3 regions of the Streptomyces sp. NPDC057307 genome follow, and region 2 is predicted to be linked to each of the others. Evidence: riboswitches for the same ligand, from Rfam matches in the RefSeq annotation. Region 2 holds a riboswitch; each other region holds the start of a gene.
What was found. Region 2 has a riboswitch for cyclic di-AMP ahead of ACFUN8_RS10335 (M23 family metallopeptidase). Riboswitches for the same ligand answer to the same signal wherever they lie in the genome.

Region 1: it holds a riboswitch for cyclic di-AMP, as region 2 does, so the genes downstream of both, ACFUN8_RS02090 (transglycosylase family protein) here and ACFUN8_RS10335 (M23 family metallopeptidase) in region 2, are expected to answer to the same signal.
Region 3: it holds a riboswitch for cyclic di-AMP, as region 2 does, so the genes downstream of both, ACFUN8_RS32690 (M23 family metallopeptidase) here and ACFUN8_RS10335 (M23 family metallopeptidase) in region 2, are expected to answer to the same signal.

What each region holds. Positions count from the first base shown of each region.
Region 1 covers NZ_JBHUZM010000003.1:59,944-65,134, reverse strand. Annotated here, with positions in the region: gene ACFUN8_RS02100 (cytochrome P450) at 1-283, shown strand, start outside; gene ACFUN8_RS02095 (transglycosylase family protein) at 451-1,431, shown strand; cyclic di-AMP (ydaO/yuaA leader) riboswitch at 1,696-1,872, shown strand; gene ACFUN8_RS02090 (transglycosylase family protein) at 1,876-2,553, shown strand; gene eno (phosphopyruvate hydratase) at 2,859-4,145, shown strand; gene ACFUN8_RS02080 (septum formation initiator family protein) at 4,292-4,765, shown strand; gene ACFUN8_RS02075 (DUF501 domain-containing protein) at 4,789-5,191, shown strand, end outside.
Region 2 covers NZ_JBHUZM010000019.1:16,454-21,644, forward strand. Annotated here, with positions in the region: gene ACFUN8_RS10330 (PrsW family intramembrane metalloprotease) at 1-1,164, shown strand, start outside; gene ACFUN8_RS10335 (M23 family metallopeptidase) at 1,190-2,254, opposite strand; cyclic di-AMP (ydaO/yuaA leader) riboswitch at 2,266-2,420, opposite strand; gene ACFUN8_RS10340 (PP2C family protein-serine/threonine phosphatase) at 2,725-3,816, opposite strand; gene ACFUN8_RS10345 (MerR family transcriptional regulator) at 4,359-5,105, opposite strand.
Region 3 covers NZ_JBHUZM010000160.1:3,915-9,105, reverse strand. Annotated here, with positions in the region: gene ACFUN8_RS32700 (GNAT family N-acetyltransferase) at 1-608, opposite strand, end outside; gene ACFUN8_RS32695 (HPr family phosphocarrier protein) at 743-1,024, shown strand; gene ACFUN8_RS32690 (M23 family metallopeptidase) at 1,178-1,981, opposite strand; cyclic di-AMP (ydaO/yuaA leader) riboswitch at 1,994-2,160, opposite strand; gene ACFUN8_RS32685 (M16 family metallopeptidase) at 2,399-3,766, opposite strand; gene ACFUN8_RS32680 (M16 family metallopeptidase) at 3,784-5,148, opposite strand.

The DNA.
Region 1 (5,191 bases), on a different contig from region 2:
CGTACTGGCCGCCGCCGACCGCGACCCGGAGCGGTTCGCCGATCCGGACCGGCTCGATCTGTCGCGGAGTGACAACAAACACCTCGGATACGGCCACGGCATCCACTACTGTCTCGGCGCACCGCTCGCCCGCCTGGAAGGACAGGCCGCGCTCGGGACACTCCTGACCCGCCTGCCCGACTTGCGACTTGCGGTCGATCCATCCGATTTGCGGTGGCGTGGCGGGCTCATCATGCGTGGACTGCGTACGCTCCCGGTGCAGTTCACAGCGGTGCGTGACTGAGTGATCGTCAACACTGTGACTTTCACGTGATCTCCGCTGTATCGACTTGTGACAGACGTTGGAGTACGGCTACGTTCACGACCGTCCCAGCAGTCACCTGTTCGGAATTCACGTTCGGAACCCGTGTTCGGGATTCACGTTTCAGCAGTCTCACGGAAGGCAATCGCATGCGCTCCGGGAACGGCCGGCACCGTCGGCCCCGTCAAGCCCCCGCCCTCGTCGTCGCGGCAGGGGTGACAGGCTCGGCGATCGCCATCCCGCTGCTCGGCGCGACCGGCGCCAGCGCGGCCGACGCCGCCACCTGGGACCGTGTCGCCGAGTGCGAGAGCGGCGGCATGTGGAGCGCCGACTTCGGCAACGGGCACTACGGCGGGCTCCAGATCGCCCAGGAGACCTGGGCCGACTTCGGCGGTACGGCGTACGCGCCCACCGCCGACCAGGCCAGCCGCAGCCAGCAGATAGCCGTGGCCGAGAAGATCCTCGACGCGCAGGGGCCGACCGCGTGGCCGACCTGCGCGCTGGTCACCGGGCTCACGGCGGACGACGGTGCGTCGCCGGATGGCGAGCCCTCCGGCGACGCCACCCAGCAGCCCGAGACGTCCGCGGAGCCCGCGCCCGAGTCGAGCGAGGAGGCCGTGCTGCCGCCCGCTCCCGAGTCGACGCCGTCGTCCGGGCAGTTCGGCCGTGATTCGGCCTCCGGTGGCGAGAAGCCCAGCGCGGAGCCGAGTACGGAGTCGAGTACGGAGTCGGGTACCGGGTCCGGTACGACGCCGAGCGCGGAGCCCGGCACCGAGGCCGACGCCGGCCAGGGCACCGGCAAGCACCGCGGCGAGGCGGACGCCGGAACGGGCGCCACCGACGGGTCGACCGAAGCAGGCAAGACGGGCAACGCGGACGAAGAGCGTGAAAGTGGCCGTCATGCCTCGCGGGGTGACGGTTCGGCACGTAACGGTGACACCGCCGCCGAGGACACGGCCGCCGCCGACGGCTCGTACACCGTCCAGGCCGGCGACAACCTGTGGGCCATCGCCGACGAGCAGAAGGTGGAGGGCGGCTGGTCCGCGCTCTACGCGGCGAACCGCGAGGTCGTGGGCTCCGACGCCGACCTGATCCTGCCGGGCCAGAGCCTCGATCTGACCGCGAAGTAGGGGTAGTTAAACGGTCTATGTCCGTATCTGCGCAAGTGAGACAAGGGTCTCTTCGTCCCAACTGATGCGGTCTGACCGGCACGTCGCCTCGCTTCCGTCCCGACCTGCGTAAACAGAGGTTTCCTCGGGGCGGGATGGGCGAATCATCCCGGATGTTCCTTCTTTGAACATCCGGGATGTCTGTGTTTACGGTCTGAACCGCTCGCACCGCGGGCACCGTCGACCGTCACGCCGAATCCTGCCGTCGGTCGGGGGGAGTAGTCGTCGCGTCAAGCGCCGAAGGCAGGAGCGGGGGACCCAAAGGTAAGTGCCGGCCAGTACGGCCGGCTCGGGGTGCAGCCGTGTGCAGGGGGACGTGAAGACGTTCCCGGGTCGCACGGCCGGGCAACTCACTTGGCCCGAACCCGACAGCTCACCTCGTAGGCGTCGGTGAGGAGATTTCGCATGCTGTTTTCCAGCAAGTCCGGCAAGGCCAAGCACCGCCGCCCCTCCAAGGCCGTCCGCTACGCCACGCTCGCCGGCATCACCGGTGCCGCTGTCGCGGCCCCGCTGATCGGCGCCACCTCCGCCTCCGCGGCCACCACCGCCGAGTGGGACGCCGTCGCCCAGTGCGAGTCCGGCGGCAACTGGTCCATCAACACCGGCAACGGCTACTCCGGCGGCCTCCAGTTCTCGCCCTCCACCTGGGCCGCGTACGGCGGCACCGCCTTCGCCTCCAGCGCCGACCAGGCGTCGAAGTCGCAGCAGATACAGATCGCCGAGAAGGTCCTCGCGGGCCAGGGCAAGGGTGCCTGGCCGAGCTGTGGTGTCGGCCTGTCCAACGCCTCCAACAACGCCGGCTCGGACGACAGCGCCCAGCAGCAGGCCCCTGCCCCGAAGGCCGCCCCGAAGCAGGAGTCCGCCCCGCGCGCCGCGCAGGAGCAGCCCGCCTCGCGTAGTGAGACGCGCGGCCCGATCAAGAAGGGCGACGGCGAGTACAAGGTCAAGGCCGGCGACACGCTCTCCAAGATCGCGGACGCCAAGAAGGTCGAAGGTGGCTGGAAGAAGCTCTTCGACCTGAACAAGGACATCGTCGAGAACGCCGACGAGATCTTCCCGGGTCAGCAGCTCCACCTGAGCTGACCCTTCCCTCCCTGAGCCCCGGCACGGCGCGCCTCACTCCCCCCGGACGCGCCGTACCGGGGCTCGGGCCCTGTCCGAGGTGCTGCGGTACGGGGCTCGGGCCCTGTCCGAGGTGCTGCGGTACGACGCCCGGGTCCGCCCGGCCGCCGGTCCACGGACCCCAGGACATTCGCGGCTGAACGGGCATTCAGGACTCTTTTCGTCCCAGCGGGCGGGCATCTGCCGACCGCCGACCGGGAGCCGGTTAGGCTCATGCCGCAAGGCCAACGAGGCCCTGCACTCCACGCGTCACATCCCAGAAGGAGATGCTCGTGCCGTCCATCGACGTCGTCGTAGCCCGGGAAATCCTTGACTCCCGAGGCAACCCCACGGTCGAGGTCGAGGTCGGCCTCGACGACGGCAGCACCGGCCGTGCTGCTGTCCCCTCCGGTGCGTCCACCGGTGCGTTCGAGGCCCTCGAGCTCCGCGACGGTGACCAGAACCGCTACCAGGGCAAGGGTGTCGAGAAGGCCGTCCTCGCCGTCATCGAGCAGATCGGCCCGGAGCTCGTCGGCTACGACGCCACCGAGCAGCGCCTCATCGACCAGGCGATGTTCGACCTGGACGCCACGCCGGACAAGTCCTCGCTCGGCGCCAACGCCATCCTCGGTGTCTCCCTGGCCGTGGCGCACGCCGCGTCCGAAGCCTCGGACCTGCCGCTGTTCCGCTACCTCGGCGGCCCGAACGCGCACCTGCTGCCCGTTCCGATGATGAACATCCTCAACGGCGGGTCGCACGCCGACTCCAACGTGGACATCCAGGAGTTCATGATCGCGCCGATCGGCGCCGAGTCGTTCTCCGAGGCCCTGCGCTGGGGCGCCGAGGTCTACCACACGCTGAAGAAGGTCCTGAAGGAGAAGGGGCTCTCCACGGGCCTCGGCGACGAGGGCGGCTTCGCGCCGAACCTGGAGTCCAACCGCGCCGCGCTCGACCTGATCCTCGTGGCCATCAAGGAAGCCGGCTACGCCCCGGGCAAGGACATCGCGCTCGCGCTCGACGTGGCGGCCTCCGAGTTCTACAAGGACGGCTCCTACGAGTTCGAGGGCAAGTCCCGCTCGGCCGCCGAGATGACCGAGTACTACGAGGAGCTTGTCGCCTCGTACCCGCTGGTCTCCATCGAGGACCCGCTCTTCGAGGACGACTGGGCCGGCTGGAAGGTCCTCAACGACAAGCTGGGCTCCAAGGTCCAGATCGTCGGCGACGACCTCTTCGTCACCAACCCCGAGCGCCTGGCCCGTGGCATCGAGGAGGGCTCGGCCAACGCCCTGCTCGTCAAGGTCAACCAGATCGGTTCGCTGACCGAGACCCTGGACGCCGTCGAGCTGGCGCAGCGCAGCGGCTTCAAGTGCATGATGTCGCACCGTTCCGGCGAGACCGAGGACGTCACGATCGCCGACCTGGCCGTCGCCACCAACTGCGGCCAGATCAAGACCGGCGCCCCGGCCCGCTCCGAGCGCGTCGCCAAGTACAACCAACTGCTGCGTATCGAGGAGATCCTCGACGACGCGGCGGTGTACGCGGGCCGCAGCGCGTTCCCCCGCTTCAAGGACTGACCTCTTGAAGGACTGACCACCGTGCCCGTCCTACGGCCGTCCCCGGCCACGGTCCCGTACCGTGTCCGGGGACGTACGCGCGTACAGAGGCAGTACGCCGGTACAGAGGTACGAGGGGTCCGCCGGGCCTCCAGGGAGGCGGGACCATGGCCGCGAACCGGGACCGGTTCTCCACCGCGACCAAGATCAGGATCCTGGGCGAGCAGACCGCCGCCCGTGTCTACCGCTCGCAGACCCGCAGGCAGGCCCGCCGCTCCCGGCTCACCGGACGCGCGGCCTTCCTCGTGCTCGTCGTCTGCTCGCTGATCGTGGCGCTCGCCTATCCGATGCGGCAGTACGTGTCGCAGCGCGGCGACATCGCGGAGCAGGAGCAGTTGACGCGTGAGGCGGCGCAGCGGGTCGAGGAGCTGCGGGACGAGAAGGCCCGCCTCCAGGACGACGCGTACGTCCAGCGCCTGGCGCGCGAGCATCTGCACTACGTGATGCCGGGGGAGACCGGCTACATCATGGCCGACCCCCGGGCGGCCGAGGAGCGCCGCACCGACCAGGGCGCGGCCGACCGGCCCTGGTACTCCAATCTCCTGGACGGCGTCGACAACGCCGACCGGACGGACAGATAGACATCAAGGAAACCGACGCAGGTATGCAAACGCCCCCTCCGCAGACGACACGCACCGAACCCACCGAGGCGGACGTCGCGGCGTTCAAGCAACAGCTCGGCCGGCCCCCGCGCGGTCTGCGCGCCATCGCGCACCGCTGCCCCTGCGGGCAGCCCGATGTGGTGGAGACCGCCCCGCGTCTCCCGGACGGCACGCCGTTCCCGACGCTCTACTACCTGACCTGCCCGCGCGCGGCCTCGGCCATCGGCACGCTGGAGGCGAACGGTGTCATGAAGGAGATGACCGAACGCCTGGCGACCGACCCGGAGTTGGCCGCCGCGTACCGCAAGGCGCACGAGGACTACATCGCGCGCCGCGACACCATCGACGTACTGGCGGGCTTCCCGAGCGCCGGCGGGATGCCGGACCGGGTGAAGTGCCTGCACG
Region 2 (5,191 bases):
CTCGCCATCTGCGGCCTGCTGATCCTGTCGCTCGTCCGGGAACAGACCGGTACGCAGGGGTTTCTCGTCGGTCTCGGTCTGGCGACCCTGCCCGTGCCGCTGCTGATGGCGGCCTTCCGCTGGCTGGACCGGGTCGAGCCGGGGCCCTGGCGGAATCTGATCTTCGCCTTCGCCTGGGGCGCGTGTGCGGCCGCCCTCGTGGCGATCACGGCGAACTCCTTCGCGACCCAGTGGATAGCCACCGCCACCGCCGACCCCACCGGCGCGGAGTCCCTGGGGGCCACGGTGGTGGCGCCGATCGTCGAGGAGAGCGCGAAGGCCGCCGCGATCCTGCTGATCTTCCTCTTCCGGCGGAAGTCGTTCACCGGTCTCGTCGACGGGGTCGTCGTCGCCGGCTTCACCGCGACCGGCTTCGCCTTCACCGAGAACATCCTCTATCTCGGCAACGCCTTCGGCGAGGACCAGCAGATCGGCAACTCGGGCCTCGCCTCCGTGACCGCGGCGACCTTCTTCGTACGGGTGGTGATGTCGCCGTTCGCCCATCCGCTCTTCACGGTCCTCACGGGCATCGGCTTCGGCCTCGCGGCCCTGACCTCCCGCCGCCGGCGCGTGCGCCGTTGGCTGCTGCCGGTGCTCGGCCTCACGCTCGCCATGGGCACGCACGCGCTGTGGAACGGCTCCTCGTCGCTGTTCGGCCCGTACGGCTTCTACGCGGTGTACGCGGCCTTCATGGTCCCCGCCTTCGCCCTGCTCACCTGGCTGGCGATCTGGAGCCGGCAGCGCGAACTGCGCACGGTCTCGGCCGAGTTGCCCGCGTACGCGGCGGCCGGCTGGCTCGGCGAGACCGAACCGCTCGCGCTGTCCTCGATGCGGGCGCGCTCGGCGGCGCGCGATGTCGCGGGCCGTACGTACGGGTCGGCGGCGGCCCGCACGGTCCGCGAGTACCAGGCGTTCGCGACCGCCCTCGCGTTCCTGCGCCACCGGGCGGGCCGCGGCGCGGCGGACCCGGACTTCGCCGAGCGCGAGCAGGAGCTGCTGCACCACATGTGGCAGCGCCGGGACATGGCGTCGCCCGCGCTGGCGTACGCGGCGCGGGCGACGGGGCGGGTGTGGACTCCGCCGCCGTACATCGACTACGGCGGCTACAACCCGTATCGGAGCTAGGACCTGCCCTGAGGCTCGGCCCGTATCAAGGAGTGAGTCCCTTGCTGCGGAGCCAGCTCAGCGGGTCGATCCCGCTGCCGCCCGCGGTGTGCACCTCGAGGTGCAGGTGCGGGCCGGTGACGTTGCCGGTGGCCCCCACGCGTCCGACGGTCTCGCCGGTGGTGACCTTCTGGCCGGCGGCGACGGTCATCGAGGACAGGTGGGCGTACCAGATCTCCGTGCCGTCGTCCAGCTCCAGCACCACGCGGTAGCCGTACGACCCCGACCAGCCGGCCGACTTGACGGTCGCGCTGTGGACGGCCTTGGCGGGCGTGCCCGTGGGGGCGGCGAAGTCCAGGCCGGTGTGCTGGCCGGAGGACCACATGGAGCCGCTCTGGCCGTACGTCGAGGTGAGCGTGTACGACGAGGTGGGGAGCGAGAAACTGGCGGCCAGCTTCTCCAGGCGCTCCTTCTCGGCCTTGCGCTCGGCCGCCTCCTTCGCCTTGCGCTTCTCCTCGGCGGCCTTCTCCTCGGCGTCGGTCTGCTGCTTCTTCGCCTCGGCCGCGGCCTTCTCGGCGGCGGCCGTCTCGGCGCTCGCCTTCTGGACGGCGTCGGCCTCGGCCTGCTGCTGCTCCGCCTGCTGCAGGATGCGGGCGCGCAGCGCCTCGCCGGAGTCGGTGGTGCCCTGCTGGGCGTCGGCCGCGGTGAGGCCGGCCGTGGTGAGCGGAGAGGGCGTCTCGTCGTTCTTGTCGTCGCCGTCGGACATGAAAGACCCGACACCGGGAAGAGACTTGGCGTCGGGGAAACTGTCCGAGAGCGCGTCGGGAAGTGATATCGAGACCGCTGGCTTGTCCTGCGCGGAGGCTATGCCTCCCGCGCCGACCGCGGCGATGACGCCTACTCCGAGGACCGTGGAGCTGCGGGCGAGAGCGTTGCGCTGCTTGGCGACACGGTGTTTGCCGCGTACGGGACGGATGGAGTCCGCGGTGGGATTCCACTCCTCCCAGCCCTTGTTCGCCTCGTCGTCGGTGCGATCGGTACCGGCGAACCGGCTCCCGGGACCGAAATGGACCGGGGCTGAGGCTTCGGGGGCAGGCCTGTTGGACGCCACTGGGGCGCTCTCCTTTCCTTCCTTCTCGCCTACCGGGTTAGCTGACGGGTTCGGAGCAGGAAGGTCTCCTACGAGCGTTTTTCGCCGCACGAGGCAGCAAGAGACGCCCGATTCACCCCAATTGGTGGTTCCCCGGTTTCCTTGCGGAATTCGGCGCGTGCGCACGGTGCCGTCTCTTCGACGGCTGGGACAACCGCGCTGCGTTATCGAACGTTAATAGACGACCGGGGCTTATTCCAAGCTGTTCCGGGTGATCGTTAGCGGACGCGGCCTGGACCAACCGGGACACAAGCGGGTGGAATCGGGCGAGTTGATCGCCCTTCGGATCGTGTGCGATCACACACTCGAACTGACGGTGCGTCAAATGTTATGCGGAGTGGTGCACTTCAACTACGCAGCGTGGCGGGCGAGATGGCGCCGCACGGCACGCCGTGTCCCGTCCGGCCAGGACGGGTCGCGACGCGATCGAGTCACGGCACGACCGGCATCGTCCGGCGCCGCTCCGGCTGTCGCGGGGTGGGCCGGCTGACGGCCAGCAGCGCCATGTCGTCCGTACTGCCGCCGCCGGTGTGCAGCCGTACGTCCCCGACGATCGCGTCGAGCAGTTCGTCGGGGCCGGGGAAGATCCGTCCCGCGAGCCGTTCGCGCGGGTTGTAGAAGACGCCCGCCGCGTTGCGCGCCTCGGTGAGCCCGTCCGTGTAGAGGAGCAGTGTCGCCCCGGACTCGTACGGGACCTCGTCCGCGCGGTCCGGCCAGGTCCCCAGCTCGCCCATCCCGAGCGGCAGCGCCGGATCGGCGGGGGACAGCACGGTCAGCCCGCCGTCGGGGGCGAGCAGCAGCGGCTCCGGGTGCCCGCGGTTGACCACGCGCACCATGCCCTCGACGTGCGGGATCTCGGCGAGTACGGCGGTGGTGAAACCCTCGAACAGGTCGATCCCGTCCCGCCGGGTGCCTTCGCGGGCCAGCGCCCGCTCCAGCCGTTGCGCGACCCCTTCGAGCGACCGCTCCTGCTCGGCGGCCTCGCGGAAGGCGCCGATGACGACGGCCACGGTCTCGACGGCGCCCATGCCCTTGCCGCGTACGTCGCCGACCACCAGCCGTACCCCGTACTCCGTGTCCTGGACGGCGAACAGGTCACCGCCGATGAACGCCCCCTCCTCCGCCGCCTCGTAGCGCGCGGCGATATGGAGCCCGCCGATCCGGGCGGCGGGCGTCGGCAGGACGGCCCGCTGGGCGGCCTCGGCGATGACGCGCGCCGAGGCCAGGCGTTCGCCGCTGCGGCGTACGACTCCGTTGATGGCCAGCGCCAGCACGGAGACCGTGAAGACGGTCAGCGACTCGGTGACCGTCTCGACCGCGTCCACCGTGTCGTTGAGGAAGTGCAGCCCGACGACGGCGGCGGTGGCCAGGATGCCGATGACGAGGGTGCGCAGGAACGAGAAGAACGGGGCGGCGACCAGCGGCGCCGCCGCGTAGAGCGGGGAAGCGGTGATGGCCGTCGGGGTCGTCTGGTCCAGGACGATCCCCGCCACGATGATCAGGCCGGGCAGGATCTCCACGATCGGATGCGCCGGCCGGGCGGCGTGCCGGCCGCGTCCTCGCCCGGCCGGACGGGGGTCGTCGGGACCGAAGCCCGCGGGGTGCTTGTCGGCGGAGGACCGGCCGTCCCAGGTGGGATCGTCCGGGTCGAAGGCCGGCGGGACCGGGGCGGCCGGGCGGGAGTCCGCCCGGCGGAAGCCGGCGTCGGCGCGCTCGAAGCCCCGGCGGATCCCGCGCCGGGCGCTGTTGCCGAGACCGCGGAGCCTGCCGGCCAGGCCGGGGCGGCGGACAGCACTCTCGGCGGGACGGCGGCCGTCGTCCCCGCCGCCGCCCGCCGTCCCGTCGTCTCCGCTGTCTCTCTGCCCCACCAGTGGTCTCCTGCCCGGTCCGTCGACGGCTGCGGACGGTACCGCGCCCTCCCTAGGCTGGCCCCTCACGCGCCGGGCGGCTACCCGCCGTCGACCGACTGGGCTATCGGTGGGCCAGTGCGGTGACCTGTGGCGGGGCGGGAGCGGGGCGGGAGCGGGGCGGTCGGGCGCCTGGAAATCGAGGCGCAGCGAACCCGTCAGTCGGTGAGATGGCGCTCGGCGTACACCTTCATCGCGTCCCGTACGAGGACGGCCGCGCCCTCCGCGTACTTGTCGTAGTTACGGCCGAAGCGCGCGTCGTCGACGTACATCGCGGTGACGCCGATGACGTACGACCTGGAAGGGCTCGTGGTGCTCGACAGCCACTCGCAGTGCCGGGCGGCGATGGCCTGTGCCTGATCGCTGTCGGCGGCGAGACCGTCCTTCTTGGCCCGCCCCCAGTCGCGGGCGATGTTCTCGTGCCGGTCCATGAACTCCCGGCGCTCGCTCTCGCTCAGCGACCGCCACCAGCGGTCCCCCTGCTCGTACGCCTCCCGGCCCCATCGCTCCGTCACCTCCCCCTCGTAACGGGTGTGATCGAAGCCGTCGAGAATTTCCTCGGCCATGAGCTGTTCTCCCCTCTCGGTCTTGTGGAGAGTGGTCCGCACCGACGCGATCAGACGTCCCACCCGCGCGCGCTCCTGTTCGAGCAGCGCGAGATGGGTGCGCAGGGCGGCGGCCGTGTCCTGTTGGCCGTCGAGGATCCCGCCGATCGCGGGCAGGCCGAGACCGAGTTCACGCAGCAGCAGGATTCGCTGCAACCGGACGAGGGCGTCCTGGTCGTAGTAGCGGTAACCGTTGCCGCCGACCCGGCTCGGGGTCAGCAGTCCCAGCTCGCCGTAGTGCCTGAGCGTGCGGCTCGTCGTGCCGGCCTTCTTCGCGATGTCCTGGATCGACCACTCCATGACCGAAACGCTAAATCTTGACGTTGCGTAAAGGTCAAGCGCGATGCGGCGCGCGACGGCACGCCCCAGGAGAACGCCCCGGACAC
Region 3 (5,191 bases), on a different contig from region 2:
CGCGCCTCGGCGCGCTGCTCGCGGCCCCGCTGGACGGCGAGGGACTCCGCGGTCGGTTCGAGGTCGAGGACGAGGCGGACCGAGCCGTCCTCGAAGTTGCGTTTCTGGGTGAACCCGGCGTCCCGGAACACCTTGATCATCTTGTTGTTGGCGGGCAGCACCTCCGCCGCGAAGCGCCGGATCCCGCGCTCGCGCGCCACCGCGGCGATGTGTTCGAGGAGCGCGGAGGCGATCCCGCGCCCCTGGTGCGCGTCCTGGACGAGGAAGGCGACCTCGGCCTCGTCGGCCGGGGCGGAGGCGGGCATGCCCCGGCCGTCGATGCGGTCGTAGCGGACGGTGGCGACGAACTCGCCGCCGACGGTGACGGCGAGGCCCACCCGGTCCACGTAGTCGTGGTGGGTGAACCGGTAGACGTCCTTGTCGGAGAGCCGGGGGTAGGGCGCGAAGAAGCGGTAGTACTTCGACTCGTCGGAGACCTGTTCGTAGAAGCTGACCAGCCGCTCGGCGTCGTCGGTGGTGATGGGCCGGACGCGGGCGGTGCCCCCGTCGCGCAGGACCACGTCTGCTTCCCAGTGAGCGGGGTACGCGTGCTGTGACGGCGGCGTCATGGGGAGAGCCTACGGCGCGCGCACCGGTAGCGGCGGCTGCGCGGCCGGGGCAGGCTGGGGGTGCCTCATCGGTCCGTTACGGGGCACATGAGACACTGGTCTAGACAACAACTGTGACTTTGAAGGGCAACACCATGGCTGAGCGCCGCGTCAACGTCGGCTGGGCCGAGGGCCTGCACGCCCGTCCCGCCTCCATCTTCGTCCGTGCCGCCACGGCCTCCGGCGTTCCCGTGACGATCGCCAAGGCCGACGGCAGCCCGGTCAACGCGGCGTCGATGCTCGCCGTGCTGGGACTGGGCGCGCAGGGCGGCGAGGAGATCGTCCTGTTCTCCGACGCGGACGGCGCGGACGCCGCGCTGGACCGGCTGGCGAAGCTGGTCGCCGAGGGTCTGGACGAGCTGCCCGAGACCGTCTGAACCGCACACGCACCGAATCGCACACGCGCCGAGCCGCACACGCGCTGAATCGCACACGCACGACGAAGGCCCCGGCAGGACGCCGGGGCCTTCGTCATGTCTCCGCGCGCAGTCGTGTCTCCGCGCATGGTCGCGTTCTCCGCGCGTAGAGAGTCAGACGCTGACGCCGTGCGCGCGCAGGTACGCGACGGGGTCGATGTCGGAGCCGTACTCCGCGCTCGTCCGCGCCTCGAAGTGCAGGTGCGGGCCGGTCGAGTTGCCGGTCGAGCCCGAGAGCGCGATCGGCGCGCCCGGCGTGACGCTCTGGCCGACGGTGACGCCGATCGAGGAGAGGTGTCCGTACTGGGTGTACGTGCCGTCGTTCATGCGGATGACGACGTTGTTGCCGTACGCGCCGCCCCAGCCGGCCTCCACGACGGTGCCCGCGCCGACGGCCACGACCGAAGTGCCGGACGCCGCGCGGAAGTCGACGCCGGAGTGGCTGCCGGAGGACCAGAGCGCGCCGCCGGTCTGGTAGCCGGTGGTGACCGGGGAGCCGGCGACGGGGAGTTGGTAGGAGTTGAGGCGCTCGCGCTCCGCGGCCCGTGCCGCGCGCTCCTTGGCCTCGCGCAGTTCCTTCGCGCGGGCCTCCGCCTTGCGCTTCGCCTCGGCCTTGGCGCGGGCAGCGGCCTCCGCCCGCGCCTTCGCCGCCGCGGCCTTCTGGGCGGCCAGATGCTGGGCGTCGGCCTGGGCGTCGATCGTCGCGGCGAGGGAGTCGTCGATGACGATGGCGCGGGCCGGGGTGACCGGAGCGGTGTCCTGGGCGACGGCCGCCTCCATGTCGGCGGCGAGCGCCGGGGATCCGAGGGTGCCGATGACACCGGCGGCGGTGAGAGTCGCGACTCCGGCGAAGTTCGCGCCTCGGCGCGTCATTCGGCTCGGGGCACGGTGCTTCCCGGTGGCACGGGTGAACGCCATGAAGTGGCTGGTCCTTTCCTTCCTTCTCGCCTACCGGGTTAGCTGACGGGTTCGGAGCAGGAAGGTCTCCTACGGGCTCCTCCGCGGATCACGCGAAGGCCCCCGATTCACCCCAGGGACATGATTGGGTCCCCGGCTCCCCAGGCTCGCGCCTGACGGGGACTCGGCGATGGCTGTCCGGTGCCGCGGATGCGGCGGGCTCTGGCGAACAGCCGGACCGACGCTAAAGGGGTCATCTTTCAATCACCAAACAGACAGGCCCTTTTGTAGCGCACGCCACAGGGCATTCAGGCAACCTCCTCATGAATGCGGACATAGCGGGGAACCCCGGCGACTGGTTCGTCACCGGGGTTCCCTTTGTCCGTGCTGATCGGACGTCCGCACCGAGCCGACGGGCGGTCGTCGTCGTCATCGGCCTCAGCCGGTGACGACCTTCACCTCGCCGATCCCCAGGGCCTCGATCGGCTCCCGGATCACCGAGGCGTCCCCGACGAGCACCGTGACCAGCCGGTCGCCCGGGAAGGCGCTGACGACGGCGGCCGTCGCCTCGACCGTGCCGGTCTCGGCCAGGCGCGCGTACAGCTGCGCCTGGAAGTCGTCCGGGAGGTGCTGCTCGACCTGGTCGGCGAGCGTGTCCGCGACGGACGCGGCCGTCTCGTACTTCAGCGGCGCGACGCCGACCAGATTCTGCACGGCCGTCTCGCGCTCGGCGTCCGTCAGCCCTTCGGCCGCGAGCGTGCGCAGGACCTTCCACAGGTCGTCCAGCGCGGGCCCGGTCGACTCGGTGTCCACGGAGCCGCTGATGGCGAGCATGGAGGCGCCCGTGCCGTGCGGGTCGGAGCGCAGCACCTGCGCGAAGGACCGCACGCCGTACGTGTAGCCCTTCTCCTCGCGCAGCACCCGGTCGAGCCGGGAGGTGAGCGTGCCGCCCAGGCAGTACGTGCCGAGCACCTGGGCCGGCCAGACGCGGTCGTGCCGGTCGGGACCGACCCGGCCGATCAGGAGCTGGGTCTGTACGGCTCCGGGCCGGTCCACGATGACCACACGGCCGGTGTCGTCGGCCGTCACCGGCGGCACGGGGCGCGGCTCCGAGGTGTCGCCCGTCCAGTCACCGAGGGTCTCGGCGAGCAGCGCGTCGACGTCCACGCCGGTGAGGTCGCCGACGATCACCGCAGTGGCGGTGGCCGGGCGGACATGCGCGTCGTAGAAGGCGCGGACGCCCTTCGCGTCGATGCGTCCGACGGTCTCCTCGGTGCCCTGGCGCGGACGCGACATGCGCGAGGTGACCGGGAACAGCTCCTTGGAGAGCTGCTTGGCCGCGCGGCGGGCCGGGTTGGCCTGCTCGTGCGGGATCTCGTCCAGCCGGTTCGTGACGAGCCGGCCGACCTCGCTCTCCGAGAACAGCGGCGCGCGCAGGGCGTCGGCGAGCAGTCCGAGCGCCTTGGGCAGCCGGGAGACCGGGACCTCCAGGGAGACCCGGACGCCGGGGTGGTCGGCGTGCGCGTCGAGGGTGGCGCCGCAGCGCTCCAGCTCGGCGGCGAACTCCTCGGCGGTGTGCTTGTCGGTGCCCTCGGACAGCGCGCGGGCCATGATCGTGGCGACGCCGTCCAGTCCCTCGGGCTCCGCCTCCAGCGGAGCGGCCAGGGAGATCTCGACGGCCACCACCTGCTGGCCGGGGCGGTGGCAGCGCAGCACCGTCAGTCCGTTGGGCAGCGCGCCGCGCTCGGGCGCGGGAAACGCCCAGGGCCTGGCCTCTCCGGCCGTCGGCTGCGGGTGGAACTCCATGGTCACGGCAGCGTCGGTCACTGGTCCGCCCCCTCGTGCTCGTCGGTGATCTCGTCGGAGGCGGCGTCCTCGTCGTCGGCGGTCGTCGGCTCGTAGACCAGCACCGCCCTGTTGTCCGGGCGCAGCCGGGCCTCGGCCACCGCGCGCACCTCGTCGGCCGTGACGTCCAGCACCCGCTGGACGGCGGTGAGCGCCAGCTGCGGGTCGCCGAACAGCACCGCGAACCGGCACAGTTCGTCCGCGCGGCCCGCGACCGTACCGAGCCGGTCGAGCCATTCGCGCTCCAACTGGGCCTGGGCGCGCTCCATTTCCTCGGCCGTGGGGCCCTCGGCCGCGAACCGGGCCAGCTCCTCGTCGACCGCGGCCTCGATCTGCGGGACCTCGACGCCGCCGGACGTCTTCACGTCCAGCCAGCCGAGCGAGGGCGCGCCGGCGAGGCGCAGCAGCCCGAATCCGGCGGCGACGGCCGTACGGTCGCGGCGCACCAGGCGGTTGTGGAGGCGGGAGGACTCGCCGCCGCCGAGGACGGTGAGCGCCAGGTCGGCGGCGTCGGCCTCGCGGGTGCCGTCCTGCGGCAGCCGGTAGGCGGCCATCAGCGCGCGCGCCGGGACGTCCTCGTGGATCTCCTCGCGAAGCTGCTCGCCGATGGTGTCGGGCAGCGAGCCGTCGCGCGGCGGCTGCTTGCCGTCGTGGCCGGGGATCGAGCCGAAGTACTTCTCGACCCAGGCGAGCGTCTGCTCGGGGTCGATGTCGCCGACGACCGACAGCACCGCGTTGTTCGGCGCGTAGTACGTACGGAAGAACTGCCGCGCGTCGTCGAGGGTCGCCGCGTCCAGGTCGGCCATCGAGCCGATCGGGGTGTGGTGGTACGGGTGGCCCTCGGGGTAGGAGAGCGCGGTCAGGCGCTCGAACGCGGTGCCGTAGGGCACGTTGTCGTAACGCTGGCGGCGTTCGTTCTTCACGACGTCGCGCTGGTTCTCCATCCCCTCGTCGTCCAGGGAGGAGAGCAGCGAGCCCATGCGGTCGGCCTCCAGCCAGAGGGCGAGCTCCAGCTGGTGGGTGGGCATGGTCTCGAAGTAGTTGGTGCGCTCGAAACTGGTGGTGCCGTTGAGCGAGCCGCCGGCGCCCTGCACCAGCTCGAAGTGACCGTTGCCCTTGACCTGCTTCGAGCCCTGGAACATCAGGTGCTCGAAGAGGTGGGCGAGGCCCGTACGGCCCTTGACCTCGTGGCGTGAGCCGACGTCGTACCAGAGGCAGACCGCGGCGACCGGGGTCAGGTGGTCCTCGGAGAGCACCACGCGCAGTCCGTTGGCGAGCCGGTGCTCGGTCGCTGTCAGGCCGCCGGAGCCGGCCTGCGCTGTGGCCGTGTGACCCATGGGCATGTACGTCCCTTCGATCGCGATATGGAGAAGTCCTGCCACTGTA